Regions from separate parts of the Lysinibacillus parviboronicapiens genome, predicted to be linked through region 1. Evidence: predicted binding sites of a transcription regulator. Region 1 holds the regulator's gene; each other region holds the start of a gene.

What was found. The regulator CtsR, encoded in region 1, represses protease genes until heat stress. The targets are predictions, from matches to a motif close to ATGGTCAATAAAGGTCAAACA.
Region 2: a site for CtsR is predicted at 3,407-3,427, ahead of C9J31_RS03920 (ATP-dependent Clp protease ATP-binding subunit). Genes of this name have one in related genera too.
Region 3: a site for CtsR is predicted at 2,305-2,325, ahead of clpP (ATP-dependent Clp endopeptidase proteolytic subunit ClpP). Genes of this name have one in related genera too.

Annotation. Positions count from the first base shown of each region.
Region 1 covers NZ_CP073713.1:4,709,797-4,715,221, forward strand. Annotated here, with positions in the region: gene C9J31_RS22910 (ATP-dependent Clp protease ATP-binding subunit) at 1-1,418, opposite strand, end outside; gene mcsB (protein-arginine kinase McsB) at 1,408-2,517, opposite strand; gene C9J31_RS22920 (UvrB/UvrC motif-containing protein) at 2,514-3,059, opposite strand; gene C9J31_RS22925 (CtsR family transcriptional regulator) at 3,073-3,543, opposite strand; gene C9J31_RS22930 (DUF4870 domain-containing protein) at 3,817-4,122, opposite strand; gene C9J31_RS22935 (class I SAM-dependent methyltransferase) at 4,250-4,933, shown strand; gene corA (magnesium/cobalt transporter CorA) at 5,146-5,425, shown strand, end outside.
Region 2 covers NZ_CP073713.1:822,041-827,465, reverse strand. Annotated here, with positions in the region: gene C9J31_RS03930 (beta-ketoacyl-ACP synthase III) at 1-164, opposite strand, end outside; gene C9J31_RS03925 (YjzD family protein) at 967-1,161, shown strand; gene C9J31_RS03920 (ATP-dependent Clp protease ATP-binding subunit) at 1,221-3,347, opposite strand; gene C9J31_RS03915 (Crp/Fnr family transcriptional regulator) at 3,616-4,302, shown strand; gene C9J31_RS03910 (metal-sulfur cluster assembly factor) at 4,406-4,714, opposite strand; gene C9J31_RS03905 (prolyl oligopeptidase family serine peptidase) at 4,768-5,425, opposite strand, start outside.
Region 3 covers NZ_CP073713.1:4,003,155-4,008,579, reverse strand. Annotated here, with positions in the region: gene C9J31_RS19390 (gluconeogenesis factor YvcK family protein) at 1-146, shown strand, start outside; gene whiA (DNA-binding protein WhiA) at 226-1,173, shown strand; gene C9J31_RS19380 (HPr family phosphocarrier protein) at 1,287-1,544, shown strand; gene clpP (ATP-dependent Clp endopeptidase proteolytic subunit ClpP) at 1,629-2,219, opposite strand; tRNA gene C9J31_RS19370 (tRNA-Arg) at 2,539-2,613, shown strand; gene C9J31_RS19365 (basic amino acid ABC transporter substrate-binding protein) at 3,121-3,921, shown strand; gene C9J31_RS19360 (amino acid ABC transporter permease) at 4,016-4,720, shown strand; gene C9J31_RS19355 (amino acid ABC transporter ATP-binding protein) at 4,717-5,425, shown strand, end outside.

The DNA of each region.
Region 1 (5,425 bases):
GTTACCTTAGATTCAGCTTTACCCTGTTCTTCTTTCCAGGTTTTGCGGGTTGTTTCAATTTCATCTTTTAACTTTTGCTCTGTATCTCTTAAAGAAGCTGCTTTTTCAAATTCTTGACCAGAAACAGCTGCATTTTTCTCGGAACGAACATTTTCAAGCTTATCTTCCAATGCCTTTAAGTTCGGTGGCACTGCAAATGAACGTAAGCGTACTTTAGAACCTGCTTCATCGATTAAATCAATTGCTTTATCTGGTAAAAAGCGATCCGAAATATAGCGATCACCCATTTTCGCTGCTGCCTCAATAGCTTCATCTGTGATTTTTACACGATGATGCGCCTCATAACGATCACGCAAGCCATGGATAATTTGAATAGCTTCTTCAACCGTTGGCTCATCTACTTGAATTGGCTGGAAGCGGCGCTCTAAAGCGGCATCCTTTTCAATGTATTTACGATACTCATCTAATGTTGTTGCGCCGATACATTGTAGCTCACCGCGTGCTAAAGATGGTTTTAAAATATTTGATGCGTCAATTGCACCCTCTGCACCACCCGCACCGATTAATGTATGCAATTCATCAATGAATAAGATAACATTACCTGCTTGGCGAATCTCATCCATTACTTTTTTCAAACGGTCCTCAAATTCACCACGGTATTTTGTGCCTGCCACAACCGTCCCCATATCAAGGGTCATTACTCGTTTATCACGAAGGATTTCTGGCACTTCATTATTAATGATTTGCTGTGCTAAACCTTCTGCAATCGCCGTTTTACCTACCCCTGGTTCACCAATTAAAACAGGGTTGTTTTTTGTACGGCGCGATAATACTTCGATAACACGCGTTATTTCTTTACTACGACCAATTACCGGGTCTAATGAGCCTTCACGTGCAATTTGTGTTAAATCACGCGCTAGGCTATCTAGTGTTGGTGTATTGGCAGCCTGTGCTGCTTGCTGTCCAGATTGTGCATTGTCATTGTTACCAAGTAACAATAATACTTGCTGACGTGCTTTATTTAAACCGACACCCGCATTGTTTAAGACGCGAGCTGCCACACCTTCGCCCTCACGAATTAACGCTAATAGTAAATGCTCGGTACCGATATACGAATGACCTAATTTACGTGATTCATCGACTGATAGTTCAATTACTTTTTTCGCACGAGGTGTATAATGCACGATTGGCCCAACATCCTCTGTACCTTTACCAACCAGTTCTTCAATACCTGCTTCAATCATTTGAGGGCTAATATCAATGGCTTCTAATGCCTTCGCTGCAATACCCCCGCCTTCACGAATAAGTCCTAAAAGAATATGCTCAGTTCCTATTGATTCGTGTTTCCAACGAATAGCCTCTTCCTGTGCAAGCTGTAATACTTTTTGTGCGCGTTGTGTAAAACGATTAAACATCATATGAATCCTCTCCTTTTCCCCCTATAGTAGGCTTACTCAAATTTTCTTGAAATAATGCCTCACGAAGCATCTTTGCTCGTACCCGATCACGTTCGGACGGTGGCAGTGCTTCACCTGCATAATGCTGTAAAAATCCAGGTTGCATACAGACTATACATTCATTTAACGTTGCGGCCTTTATGCCGTCAATCAATTGTAAATCTACCCCAAGGCGTACATTGGATAAGCAAGTTGCCGCTTCCTCACTCGTTAAAATACGCGCATGCGTCAGCGTACCTAAAGCTCGGTAAATGCGATCTTCTAAGGCAAGTTCCGCCTTATCCATCAACTTACCTCTTGCGTGCCGCTCTTTTTGAATAATTTTTTCAGCAACGCTTTGAATGTCTGCTAAAATATCATCTTCTGTTTTTCCTAAGGTAATCTGATTTGAAACTTGATAAACATTCCCTAAGTTTTCACTACCTTCTCCATATATTCCCCTAACTGTCATTCCTAATCGTGTCATGGCATTTATTATTTGATTCATCTGACCAGTTAATGTTAGGACTGGGAGATGCATCATGACAGAAGCCCGTAATCCTGTTCCAATATTCGTTGGGCAACTTGTTAAATAGCCAAAATTATCTCGAAATGCATAGGGGAGTACCCCTTCTAAGGCACGATCAATTTTATTGGCCTGTTCGTATGCCTTTTGAAGTTGAAAACTTGCTGTCATACATTGAATGCGTAAATGGTCTTCTTCATTCACCATAATGCTAATGGATTCATCCTCAGATAGCAGCATGGAGCCGACTAGCTCTTTTTTCGCTAACTGTGGACTAATTAAATGTTTTTCAACTAGGATTTGTCGTTGTAATGGTGTTAAATCTTTTATGGCAAAATAAGAGTACCTTTCATGGAGTTTAGGACTGTCCTGAATGGCGTGTGTCACTGCTTGCTCTACTTGTAGTGCTTCATCTTCTGAGAAAACTAGTGGGAAACGATATCCATCTAAATTCCGAGCAAGGCGTATTCGTGTACTAATGACAATATCAGAATAATCATCTTCTACTTGCATCCATACAGGCGTAGCCCGCTCTAAAAAAGGCTCAATCATCACGACACATCACCACCTTCGAATTGTAGCTGACTCTCAAGTTCCTTTGCCTCATCACGAAGCTTCGCTGCCTCTTCAAACTGTTCTTCGTCTACGGCATCTTTCATCCGTTTACGAATATCTTCTATTTGTTTTTTTATAACATAGACATTGCTATGAGCGCCTGGCATTTTGCCAATATGTTGAGGGCCAGCCTGAATACGGTTAAAGAGCTTTGGCAAATGCTCGGCAAAAGAATCATAACAGCCTGGGCATCCGAATTTGCCCTCTTTTAAAAAGCGCTTATACGTAAATCCACAGTGTGGACACGTTTGTTGTTGGGTTGGTGCTTGTTGCTTTTCACCAACTTTTTGTTGCCATGTCGGTGAGCCGAACCAATTGGAAAGTAGTTGTTGAATTGAAACCGGTTCTTGCTTAAACTCCGCATGAAATGGATGGAACTGCGAAGCGCAGACGTCACAATAATGATGTTCCACCTTCTGACTATTTTGAACTTGTGTTACTGTTACTGTCGCATTGCGCTGCTTGCAATGTTCGCATATCATTTCCATCACCTCTTTACTTTTGCTTTTCGTATTTAATGGTCGTTAACATCGCACGTAGAATTCTCGCACGAATGTTATCCCGTAAAGGTAGTTGTAAATCTAATGTTGAGCGATCAACTGCCGCTAACATTAATTTCGCTTCTCGTTTTGAAATTACCTGCTCGTCAATTAAACGATAAACTAAATCTTCTGCTACTGTTTGCGATGCCCCACTTTCAATTTGCAAGAGTACATCATCAATCAAATCAATTTGTGAGTTTGCACGGACACGTAAAATTCGAATGTATCCACCTCCACCACGTTTACTTTCAACAAGGTAACCACGTTCAGCTGTAAATCTTGTATTAATTACATAATTTATTTGTGACGGTACACATTGAAATTTATCAGCAATTTCACTCCGTTTAATTTCAATATGCCCTTCTCCACCTAATTCAAGTACTTGCTTTAAGTAGCCTTCTATGATGTCTGAAATATTACGCATTTAGGAATACACCTCGCTAACTACACTGACTTTGACTATCTTTGACTATCTTTGAGTATATTATACAGAACGCTTGAAAATAATTGCAATTAATACGCACATTGAAAAGGATTAAGTGTCATTATGCCCTAAAGTACGTTTTATCATCAGCAATCGTGGCACGACACTTCACGGATGGGAGTTGTGCTACAGAATTCATGTTTATATCTACCCTTTCCACCTATAGAAAAAACGCAAGCATATGCACCTAGCATATACTTGCGTCTATAAAAATTATACCCAGCGACCAACAATTGGATAACGCCAAGGCTCGTCAGATATAGCCTTCACAATACCGATAATTGGGACGATAAAAGTCATAATACCGAAAATTAGTAAGAACGGTAAACCGATTAACACAAAGCTTAAAATACCGGCAATTGCAATTAATACCCACATTACAATTTGGAACAGCAATGCCTGAATAGAGATTCCCTTTACTTCTTCATCAGTACTAATTAAGAAAAATAAAATCGGTACTAAAAATGGTGCAAAAAACGCACTAGCATGTATGATTACCTTAGACCATTTTGTTTCCATATATATCATCAACCTTCCTTTTTAATGTCTTTTGCTATTTGTACTACTATTTACGGACCTATACCCGAAATAGTTTCATACACATATAAATTTTTCTAATTTTTTTTGAAAGGCATGTGATAACACGATGGAATTTAATAACATACTCGCAAACGAATATGAAAAAGGTATTCGACGTACATTGCCTAGCTATGATGCAATGTTACGTTTAACACAAACCTTTTATCGAGCGAACTTGCCTGAGGAAGCTACGTTTTTAGTACTTGGCTCAGGAAGCGGTAATGAAATCTTACAGTTCGCTGAACAAAGACCTCGCTGGTCCTTTGTGGGGATAGATCCTGCACAAGCAATGCTACAGATTGCTGAAGAACGCTTAAAATCATTACCTAATAATATTTCCTTTTGTCACGGTACTATACTTGAAACATCGCTACCATCAACAAAGTTTGATGCTGCAAGTTGTATACTAGTTCTTCATTTTATCGAAACATATGAAGAGAAACTTGCGACATTAAAAGAAATTGTGAAGCATTTAAAACCTGGAGCTCCATTTGTCCTTGTATCTAAATATGGGTTGCTTAACTCAACTGAAACCGAGTTACAGTTTGACTTATGGCGTGCCTATTGGCTACAACACACAAAACTTTCAGCCGTAGAAGTGGCTAATATGGAGCAATCCATTCGCGCTCTGTCGTTTATGCAGGAAGAGGAAATTTTATCTTTGCTACAACAAGCAGGCTTCACACAGCCGTCCAGATTTTTTGCTACAACATTATTTGCTGGTTGGGTATGCTATAAAGAGAAACCTTAATAGTTGGGGATAAAAATTCGCGGAGTAAAACCTAACGAAATCCCCATCAGTAGGAACTAGCGACCGATAGCGACTTTTAATTAATAAATTTAATTGGTTACAATCGACTGAATAAATACAACCACATTTCCATAAATGCCCCGTTTGCGGATGTTTGAAGCAGCGGATTTAACATCCATTTATATAGGAGAAATAGAATTGAGGTGAATGCCGTGATTCGCACAATGGGCATTTCGAAAGATCAGCAATTATTAAAAGGATTTCCGCTTGAAGATATTAAAAATAATAATTTTGAATGGTTTTGGGTTGATTTTAATTGCCCAACTACTGCAGAAGAATTATTACTCGATACGTTTTTTCATTTTCATCCACTAGCCATTGAAGATTGTTTAATGCGTTTACAACGGCCAAAGCTCGATTTTTATGATGATTATCATTTTTTCGTTATTCATAGACTTAATGAGGAAACACTAATAGCTGAGGAAATAAATA
Region 2 (5,425 bases), 940 kb from region 1:
GCCAGATCCGAAGTCTCCTGATTCTCTTCAGCAAAATGACGTTCTTCAATTCCTGTACGAGTTCGAATCCATTCATCCGACGTGTCCATAATTTTTTCTAAGTCAAAATTCGTAACGACTTTTTCTGGAACGTATCTGCCTAACCCTATAATACCTGCGTTCATATAGCAACCCCTCTGCTTTCTTACTATCAATTATTAGTAACTGGTCATAATTATAACGCATAATGAAGGAAGGGTGCAAGATGAATTACAATTTATGCTTTAAAGCTAGTGTTATCAAGTGCTTAGGCTTATGTTCTTTAACAATGCCATGCTAAAAAATAACGTATTTATGGATAAAATTATAAATTAAAATCCAAAACATCTATTACTTTAAAAATATAGATTCGACATAATAAATGGAGACCGTGTGTTCACGTTAACCAATCCTCTTTTTGTAATTTCTAAAAAAAGAGTGTAGGCAAACTCGATTATGCCAAGTTTGTCTACACTCACACTCTTTGGCTGTCTCAAAAGTGAAATGCTATTTTTTGATGTAAAATTGATAATCTGCTTAGGGCTCCAGGAGCGTTAGCAACGATGCGGCTCAAGGTTCGCCCCCAAGAAAGCGTCCGGCGCAACGAAATCGAAGAAAAAGCCATGGCTAAAATTCATTTTATGGACTTTTTCAGTGCTCTCGTTATACTATTTGGTCACATTGTTGTGACAAATTCGCCATGTTTCTTTTCTATTCACTAATGCTAAGTCTTTCACTTCAAAACATAGAATAATCAAGGGTTCCGATGGTTGATTGGGCATTTGTATTCGCCCTATTGTATCAACCAATTGGCGGCAGAGAGAGTATACCACCGATTAATGTCCACTTTATCGTAAAAGGTTCTTTTTTTTTCGTCTTATGTTATGATATGATAATGTATATGTAGTAAAACTTATGCTTTTAAAAAGTTCGGTTGAGGTGAAATTAATGCAATATATCGTTACATTTGTATGGTCATTCCTACTAGTTTCAATGTTAAACTATGTAGTAAGTTCTGTACTTGGTGTACCATTTGATTTCCAAACAGGTGCTATCATTTCAGTTGTGTTCTCAGTACTAATTTTCGTAATTGGTGCAATCATTCCAAACGAGCCAACGCCAGACGCTGCAGACCATCATTAATCAAATCCTTAAAAAACCTGTATCGCCTCAAGCGAAACAGGTTTTTTTCTTTTTTTCTATTATTTTTCAACTACGCAGTGACCATCACGTATTTTCACATGCAATGTGTCTCCAGGTAATACTTCCCCACGTAATAATTCCTTTGCCACAGCTGTTTCAATATAACGTTGCACGAAACGTTTTAATGGTCGTGCACCAAATTGTGCATCTGCACCTTGTTCTACAACCCAAGCAATGACGTCTTTTTCTACTGCTAATGTAATTTCCTGTTCCGCTACCCGTTTGACAAGCTGTTCTACGTATTTCCAAGCAATGGCTGTGAAATGTTCATCAGATAAAGCATGAAACAGGATAATATCATCCATACGATTTAATAACTCTGGTTTAAAATGTTGACGCAGCGCTGTCATAACTAAGTCCTCAATTGCTGCATCATCTTTTTTTGCCTCCATTAAATAACTAGAACCGATATTAGAAGTCAAAATCACGACTGTATTTGTAAAGTTGACCATTCGACCTTGACTATCCGTAATGCGACCATCATCTAAAATTTGCAGTAATATATTGGCTACGTCCGGATGAGCCTTCTCAATTTCATCCAGTAATACAACTGAATATGGATTACGGCGAACAGCCTCTGTTAATTGTCCACCTTCTTCATAGCCAACATAACCTGGAGGTGCACCAACAAGGCGTGATACGCTATGTTTTTCCATATATTCACTCATATCAATACGGATAAAATGCTCCTCTGAATCAAATAACTGTGCCGCTAGTGCCTTTGCTAGCTCAGTTTTACCAACACCAGTTGGTCCTAGGAATAAGAAGCTACCAATCGGACGATGAGGGTCTTTAATGCCTGCACGAGCACGCCATACCGCTTCCGTCACAAGTTGAACAGCTGTCTCCTGCCCTACAACCCGTTCATGTAGCGTATCTTTTAAACGCAGTAATTTCTCACGCTCACCTTCCACTAATTTTGTAACAGGTATACCTGTCCAACGAGACACGATAGATGCGATTTCATCCGCCGTTACTTCCTCGCGCAAAATGCGTACTTCCGTCCCCTCTTCTAATTGTTTTTCCATTTCTTGAATTTCTTTTTCAAGGGTCGGGATTTTACCGTGACGTAATTCTGCCGCTTTATTTAAATCATATTTACTTTCAGCTTCATCTAAATCACGACGGTATTTGTCGAGTATTTCACGTTTTTTCTGAATGCCATGGAGCGCCTCTTTTTCTGCTTCCCATTGCTTGCGCATACCTTCAGAGGATTCTTTTAATTTAGCTAACTCATCGCGTAATTGTTCCAGTCTTTTTTTGCTTGCCTCATCTTTTTCTTTTCGTAATGCTTGCTCTTCAATTTCAAGTTGCATAATACGTCGTGTCACTGCATCTAATTCTTGTGGCATGGAATCGATTTCTGTACGAATCATCGCACAAGCCTCGTCTATTAAATCAATTGCTTTATCAGGAAGGAAGCGCTCTGTAATATAGCGATTTGAAAGCTGCGCTGCCGCCACAATTGCACGGTCATGGATACGTACCGCATGATGTAACTCAAAGCGCTCTTTTAAGCCGCGTAAAATAGATACAGTATCTTCAATGGATGGTTCGCGCACAAGCACTTGTTGGAAACGACGTTCTAAAGCCGGGTCTTTTTCAATATACATACGGTATTCGTCTAACGTTGTGGCACCGATACAATGTAATTCACCTCGAGCGAGCATCGGCTTTAACATATTTCCTGCATCCATTGCACCGTCTGTTTTTCCTGCACCAACAATCGTATGAATTTCATCGATAAATAAAATAATACGCCCTTGTGATTCTTTTACTTCTTTTAATACACCTTTTAATCGTTCTTCAAATTGTCCACGATAACTTGCCCCTGCTATTAATGCACTCATATCTAGCTCATACAATACACATTCTTTTAACCCCTCTGGTACATCGCCTTTCACAATGCGCTGAGCCAACCCTTCTACAATTGCCGTTTTACCGACACCGGGTTCACCAATTAATACTGGGTTATTTTTAGTTTTTCGCGTTAAAATACGAATAACATTGCGAATTTCTTCATCACGGCCAATAACTGGATCCATTTTGCCGTTTTTTACTTCTTCCACTAAATTACGTCCAAATTGCTCTAATGGTTTTTTATTATCTGTTTGTTGAAATTGCATCGTTAGCACTCCTTTTCAAATATCTTTGGCATAATTGCATCCACAATTTCAGAGAAAAATGTTTGACCTTTTTTGACTAACTTAATTTTACAACAACCGACAAGACCTAGCAAAAAATAAGCTCTAAATTTTTTTCCCTTACACAGGATAGATTACGTTATAATGAGGTTATGTTTCGTTGTTTTAATATATCGGAATGATTAATCACCATTCTTTTGTAATACGGTCACTTATTACAAATAGAAAGAGATGTGTTTTTATGGTACTAATGGATGATAATCAAGAAAAAATTCATGCTCTTTTTCAAAAACACGGCGTTTTTATAAAAGTGAATAAGGAAAGTAAAATTTTTTTAGAAGGCGAACGTGCAAAAGAAATATATTATATTAAAACTGGTGCCATTTCGATTAGTCAGGAAACTGAAAGTGGAAAAGAATTAACCGTACGAATTTGTGGTCCTGATAGTATTATCGGGGAAGGTTCATTATTTTGTAACCTAACTTATCACGCCATGACTGCAAAAGTATTAGAGCCCTCTACGTTATACGTCCTTAGCCGTAAATCGTTGGAGCAGTTATTATTGGAGCAACCGTCTTTAATGGTTGAGTACTTAAAGTGGCTACAAACTGAAAATTTAAAACATCAAAGCCGTTTGCGTGATCTAGTGTTGAATGGTAAGAAAGGTGCTTTATTTTCAACGTTAATTCGTTTATCTAACACCTATGGCAAGGTTTTAGAAAGTGGTACGATTTTTATCGATTTTCCATTAACAAATTCAGAAATTGCTAGTCTATGCGCAACAAGTAGAGAAATGATAAATCGCATGCTCAATGATTTAAAAAAGCATAATATTTTATCCTTTGAAAAAGGCTATATTACAATTCATGATCTACAATTTCTAAAAGATGAAATCGCCTGTGAAAGTTGTCCATTACAAATTTGCCGTATCGATTAATCCGATATATAACAAATTCCCACCTGCATTTTGTGCAAGTGGGAATTTGTTTTTACTGTACTCTATTTTGTACTAGCGACATACGCCTTGTGCTAAAGTTTACTTAACGTACACCTAATGCCAATTTCGCGTATCGGGACATCTTGTCTTTTGACCAAGGTGGATTCCACACAATGTTAACATTTGTACTTTTCACTTCTGGTAGTTCACTTAATGCTGTTTTTACTTGGTCAACAATAACTGGGCCAAGTGGGCATCCCATTGATGTTAGCGTCATTGTGACTGTTGCTAAGCCCTCATCATCTAATTCAACATCATATACTAATCCTAAGTTGACAATATCAATACCCAGCTCAGGGTCAATTACATTTTCTAATGCACCTAACATGCTGTCTTTCATATCTTGATCCATCTGTATTTCTCCTTCCATCACAGTGTTAACTTCATCATAGCAGATGCTACTTATTATGCCAAATGCTGCGCAAGCCATTCAGTCGATGCTAACATGCCTTCACGTGTCACGGCATGACCAGCCTGATTATCGACGAAGAAATTCAAATCTTCAGGATTTTTTTCATAATACGCTCGTAATTTTAAATAGAACGTATACGTATCTTTAAATGGCACAGTTTTATCTTTTTTACCATGCCAGAAGAATATCGGGCGTTGTGCAAATTTTTCTGGTGTTAAGCTTATATCATATTTCGCTAAAAGTTCATTTGTTTTTCGAACTTCTTCGTCTGACATCGGCCAATTTAAACCACTTTCTGCAAACTGCTGTAATTGATAAGCGCCTAATTCTATAAAACAAGGTGCACCCATACATATTGCAGCGGTTTGAATCCAATCATAAAGCTTTAAGCAACCTGCAGTAACAATTCCACCCATCGAAGTCCCAGCCACACCGATTTTATCATTTACTAATAGTTGTTTATTCTTTAGCTCATTATATAATTGTTCGACTTCGTGAATAGAATTTAAGACAATATCCCAAAAGTGTGAATTCATTTGCATTTCTGTTAAGTCTTCACTTCGATCACCATGTAATTTCGCATCTGGTAATAGGACACGCACCCCTTTATTGACTAACTGATATGCATAATGTAGATTATGTTCTTTCGCA
Region 3 (5,425 bases), 710 kb from region 1:
AACTTGAAAGTATGGGTTTAGAGGTTATTAAACGTGATATTGCGACAATTCGACCAGATGGAACGGTTCGTCATAACGCTGCAAATTTTGCAGCATGGCTTGTAGATTATGCAAATATCTATAAACATAAAGAAGTGAATCGCTAATAGAATCATAAGGAATGCTTGTTGTATATGGTAAGATGAACATATACATAGAAATAAAGGTTGAAAGGGGGGGCGTGACATGTCTTTTGCTTCTGAAACAAAAAAAGAATTAACGCAAGTAGAAGCGGACGATCATTGTATGAAAGCGGAAGTATCTGCCTTAATTCGAATGAATGGTTCATTATCCTTTGCTAACAAACAGCTTAGCTTAGACGTGCAAACTGAAAATGCTGCCATCGCAAGAAGGCTTTATACAATTATGAAGAAATTATATCCTTATAATGTTGAGCTTCTTGTCAGGAAGAAAATGCGCTTGAAAAAAAATAATGTTTATATTTGCCGTGTACGAGATGGTGCACGTGAGCTATTAATTGATTTGGCGATAATTTCAGATGATTTTCAATTCAATCATACGATTTCTAGAGAGCTTATTAAAAAGAGCGGTCAAAAAAGAGCGTATTTACGTGGCGCTTTTTTAGCAGGCGGCTCGGTAAACAATCCAGAAACGTCAGCCTATCACTTAGAAATTTATTCTTTGTATAAAGAGCATGGTGAGGCATTAATGGATTTAATGAATGAATTTGAGTTAAATGCGAAAACAATTGAACGGAAAAAAGGCTTTGTAACATACTTAAAGGAAGCTGAAAAAATTTCTGATTTTCTAAATATTGTTGGTGCACATCAAGCGATGATGAAATTTGAAGACGTTCGAATCCTGCGCGACATGCGCAATAGTGTCAATCGTATTGTGAACTGTGAAACGGCGAATTTGAATAAGACAATTGGAGCAGCACTGCGACAGGTAGAGAATATTCGCTTTATTGAAAATTCAATTGGTTTAGATCAGTTGCCAGAAAAACTAAGAGAAATTGCACGTCTACGTGTTGAATATCAAGATGTGACATTAAAAGAATTAGGCGAGATGGTATCAAGCGGCACCGTTAGTAAGTCAGGTGTTAATCATCGATTACGAAAAATTGATGAAATTGCAGATGCATTAAGACGCGGTGAAAAAATAGGTGGTTAACTTTCATATACAAAATGTATGAAAGTGATACGCAATCGCTTATTGTTCTTTTCCTATTAAGTGAGGTAAGATAAAACTAATAAGATGAACGGTAGTGAAAGGGAGTTTTGCGAATGACTGAGAGAACAGTCCAAGTAAAGTTAAAATTAGGACTACAAGCTAGACAAGCAGCGCTATTTGTGCAAGAAGCAAATCGCTTTAGCGCTGATATTTTTCTTGAAAAAGATGAGAAAAAAGTAAATGCCAAATCCATTATGGGTGTTATGAGCTTAGCCATAGCAAAAGGCACAGAGGTTGTTTTAAGTAGTGAAGGCAACGATTCTGAGCAAGCGGTTACATCATTAGCGGCACTTATTGAAAAAGAAGATTAACATAAAACGGGAGCTAATAATTGCTTAGCTAGTAAGCACCCAGTCAAAAAAACCTCTGAGCCAATGGGACTCAGAGGTTTTTTATTATTTACGGTCGTTACGTTCAAAGATATGATCGATTAAGCCATATTCTTTGGCACGTTCTGCTGTCATGAAGTTGTCGCGATCAGTATCTCTTGAAATAACCTCAAGAGGCTGGCCAGTACGCTCAGATAAAATACCGTTTAATTTTTCACGTAGGAATAAAATGCGTTTTGCAGCGATTTCAATTTCAGTCGCTTGGCCTTGTGCACCGCCAAGTGGTTGGTGAATCATAACTTCTGCATTTGGTAATGCACAGCGCTTACCAGGTTCACCAGCAGCAAGAAGGAATGCCCCCATTGATGCTGCCATACCGATACAAATTGTTTGTACTTTTGGCTTGATGAATTGCATTGTATCATAGATTGCCATACCAGCTGTGATAGAACCGCCAGGAGAGTTAATGTAAAGAGAAATGTCTTTATCTGGATCTTCTGCTTCTAAGAATAGCAGCTGTGCAACGATTGAGTTCGCTACGTTGTCATCAATTGCACTTCCTAATAGGATGATACGGTCTTTTAGTAGTCGTGAATAAATGTCATATGCACGCTCACCACGACTTGTTTGTTCAATAACTGTAGGAATTAAATTCATGTTAAATCCTCCTTAAAAAACTAAATTCGAATACTTTTACTGAAATCATTCATTGAATTTCAGCTGTAACCTTATCATACACATTATAGTCAGGGAAGGTCAAATATTAACACTGATATTGAGAAATTTAATCTATAACAAAAAAATTTAAAACTTTTTCATTCTATAGTTGAATTGTGAGCAATACGTTTGTATAATAGAAAGGTCGCAAGTTAAAGTACAGTACACTATTTTGCAGGTATGCTTCAAAAAATGAGGGTTATCTACATGATGCTTTACCGTAAAGCCTAGAGTGAGTACTTTTTTTTTGTGTTCAATTGCCCTCGTGGTGTAATGGATAACACGTAAGATTCCGGTTCTTGCACTGGGGGTTCGATTCCCTCCGAGGGCGCCATTTTACTGTGAAATTGATATATTTTTATAGCTCGACTCTCTAATAAGTAGCTTAGCAGCCTGCTTAGCAGAGAACGAGGGGAACATAGTGAGGATAACCTATATGGCATTATTCCCGTATTAATTCCCTTCAAACCTTCAAAAAAGCAACAACTCCAAATTATTTTAGTGAACATAACTGAACGTGAGGCTAGCTCGCTAGTCCAAAAGAAGAATCCTTTTCTGAGGGGGATTCTTTTTTTGTGTCTAAAATTATGTTATTTTTGCTAAAAAATTATATCAACAATGTATTAGTATACATTTAATGTTATTAAATCGCTAAGTTAAACATTATTTTTCTAAATAATGGATGTTGAATTTATTATTATAAAATTACTCTTACTTTTATGCAATATAGTATTGTATCTAGACTCTATTATCACTATAATTGACCTAATAGTCTAACATTTCCGAATTGAGAGAATTGAAGTGTGCGGAATATTATTTAAACTATTAGGGGGAGACAACTATGAAAAAACGTATATGGACGTTATTAATGATTGTTGCAGCGTTTTCACTAGTCCTAGCAGGCTGCGGTACAAAAGAAAACACATCTTCAAGTGACGGTGGCACTTCGGAAGATAATGGAGCCAAGAAACAGGTATATAAAGTAGGTACAGAAGCTACCTTTGCACCATTTGAATCAGTAGACGATAAAGGAAACATTGTTGGGATTGATGTAGATGTACTGCAAGCAATCGCCGATGAAATGGACTTTGAAGTGGAATGGAACAACATCGGTTGGGAACCAGTATTCCAAACAATAAAAAATAGTGAGACAGATATCGGTGCATCAGGTATTACGATTAATGAAGAGCGTAAAGAATCATTTGATTTTACAGAACCTTATTATGAATCTCAATTATTAATCGTAGTAAAAGAAGATTCAAAAATTAAATCATTAGCAGATTTAAAAGATAAAAAGATTTCCGTACAAATTAATGCAACAGGTCATATGGCTGCGAAAAAATTGCAAGGTGAAGCAAGTACAAACATCATGGCATTTGAAAATCAACCAGTTGCCATTCAAGAGATGTTAAACGGCAACGTAGATGCAACTATTGGTGATAATGCGGTTATATACGAATACATGGAGGCAAATCCAAAAGCGAAATTAAAAGTTATTAAAGATGATGCATTTGAAAAAGAATACTACGGCTTCATGGTGAGAAAAGGCAATGAAGAATTATTAAAAATATTAAATGAAGGTTTACAAAAAATTAAAGACAACGGTAAGTTAAAAGAAATTACAGGTACGGACTTTAAGTAGTAGAGGATGCCGCTAGCCTAAATATGCTAGCGGCTCATTTGATTTTTTAGGGTAATTCAATAGCAAGAATCTGAAAGGGAAAGTAGGGGTTCGGATGGACATCTTTGACTTACGCTGGGACATAGTCTGGAACTACCGTGATATGTTTGTACGTGGTATTGGTGTGACAATCATTTTAACGCTCAGTGGTTATTTTGGTGGTATTATATTAGGTTTACTGCTAGGGTTGGGGAAATTATCAAAGAAAAAATGGATTTACTGGCCATGTAAACTTTATGTAGATTTATTCCGTGGGACACCAATGCTGGTGCAAATCTTATTAATTCACTTAGCCGTTATTCCGACAATTTTTGGGCATTCATTAGGATATATGGTGTCAGGTATTACCGCACTGGTTTTAAATTGTGCAGCTTATAATGCAGAAATATTCCGTGCTGGTATTCAAAGTATTGATAAGGGGCAAATGGAGGCGGCACGTTCACTCGGCTTAACTCATAATCAAGCCATGCGTAAAGTGATTTTGCCACAAGCTTTTAGACGTATGATTCCGCCATTAGGCAATGAATTTATTGCCTTATTAAAAGACTCATCTTTAGTTACAGTAATTGCGGCACCAGATATATTATATGCAAGTAAAGTAGTGGCAGGTGCAAGCTTCCGTTTCTGGGAGCCTTATATTGTAGCCGCATTGTTATATTTAATCTTAACGTATGGTGTAACAAAAGTTGTTGCCTATATAGAGAAACGTTTTAGCAATAGCTATGTCCCTCGTAAAGTAGAAGGGCGGGAAGCGCGATGATTAAAATTGAAAACTTACACAAATATTTTGGTAAGCTAGAGGTACTAAAAGGCATTGATTATGAAATACAAGAGAAGCAGGTTGTATGTGTAATTGGGCCATCGGGTTCTGGAAAAAGTACTTTTTTACGTTGCATTAATATGCTAGAGCAAGTGACAGATGGTGCAATATATGTGGAAAATGTAAAAATAAATGATCCGAAAACAAATATTAATGCAATTCGAGCGGAGGTTGGCATGGTGTTCCAACAATTTAACCTGTTTCCTCATATGACAGTGTTGGATAATATAACAATGGCTCCGATGCAAATCCGCAATTTGAAGCGTCCTGAAGCTGAAGAGCTGGGACATGAGCTCTTGAAAAAAGTGGGTCTCGATAGCAAAGCTTACAACTATCCTGAGCAGCTTTCAGGTGGCCAACAGCAACGAGTTGCAATTGCCCGTGCATTAGCAATGAAGCCTAAAGCAATTCTATTTGATGAACCAACTTCAGCTCTTGACCCAGAGATGGTAAAAGAAGTATTAGATGTTATGAAAAATCTAGCAGTTGAAGGGATGACAATGATTGTTGTGACACATGAAATGGGCTTTGCTCGTGAAGTAGGTGATCGAGTGGTGTTCATGGACGGCGGTTATATCGTAGAAGAAGGGACTCCCCAAGAGCTTTTCGGTAATCCACAAAATGAACGAACAAAAGCCTTTTTAG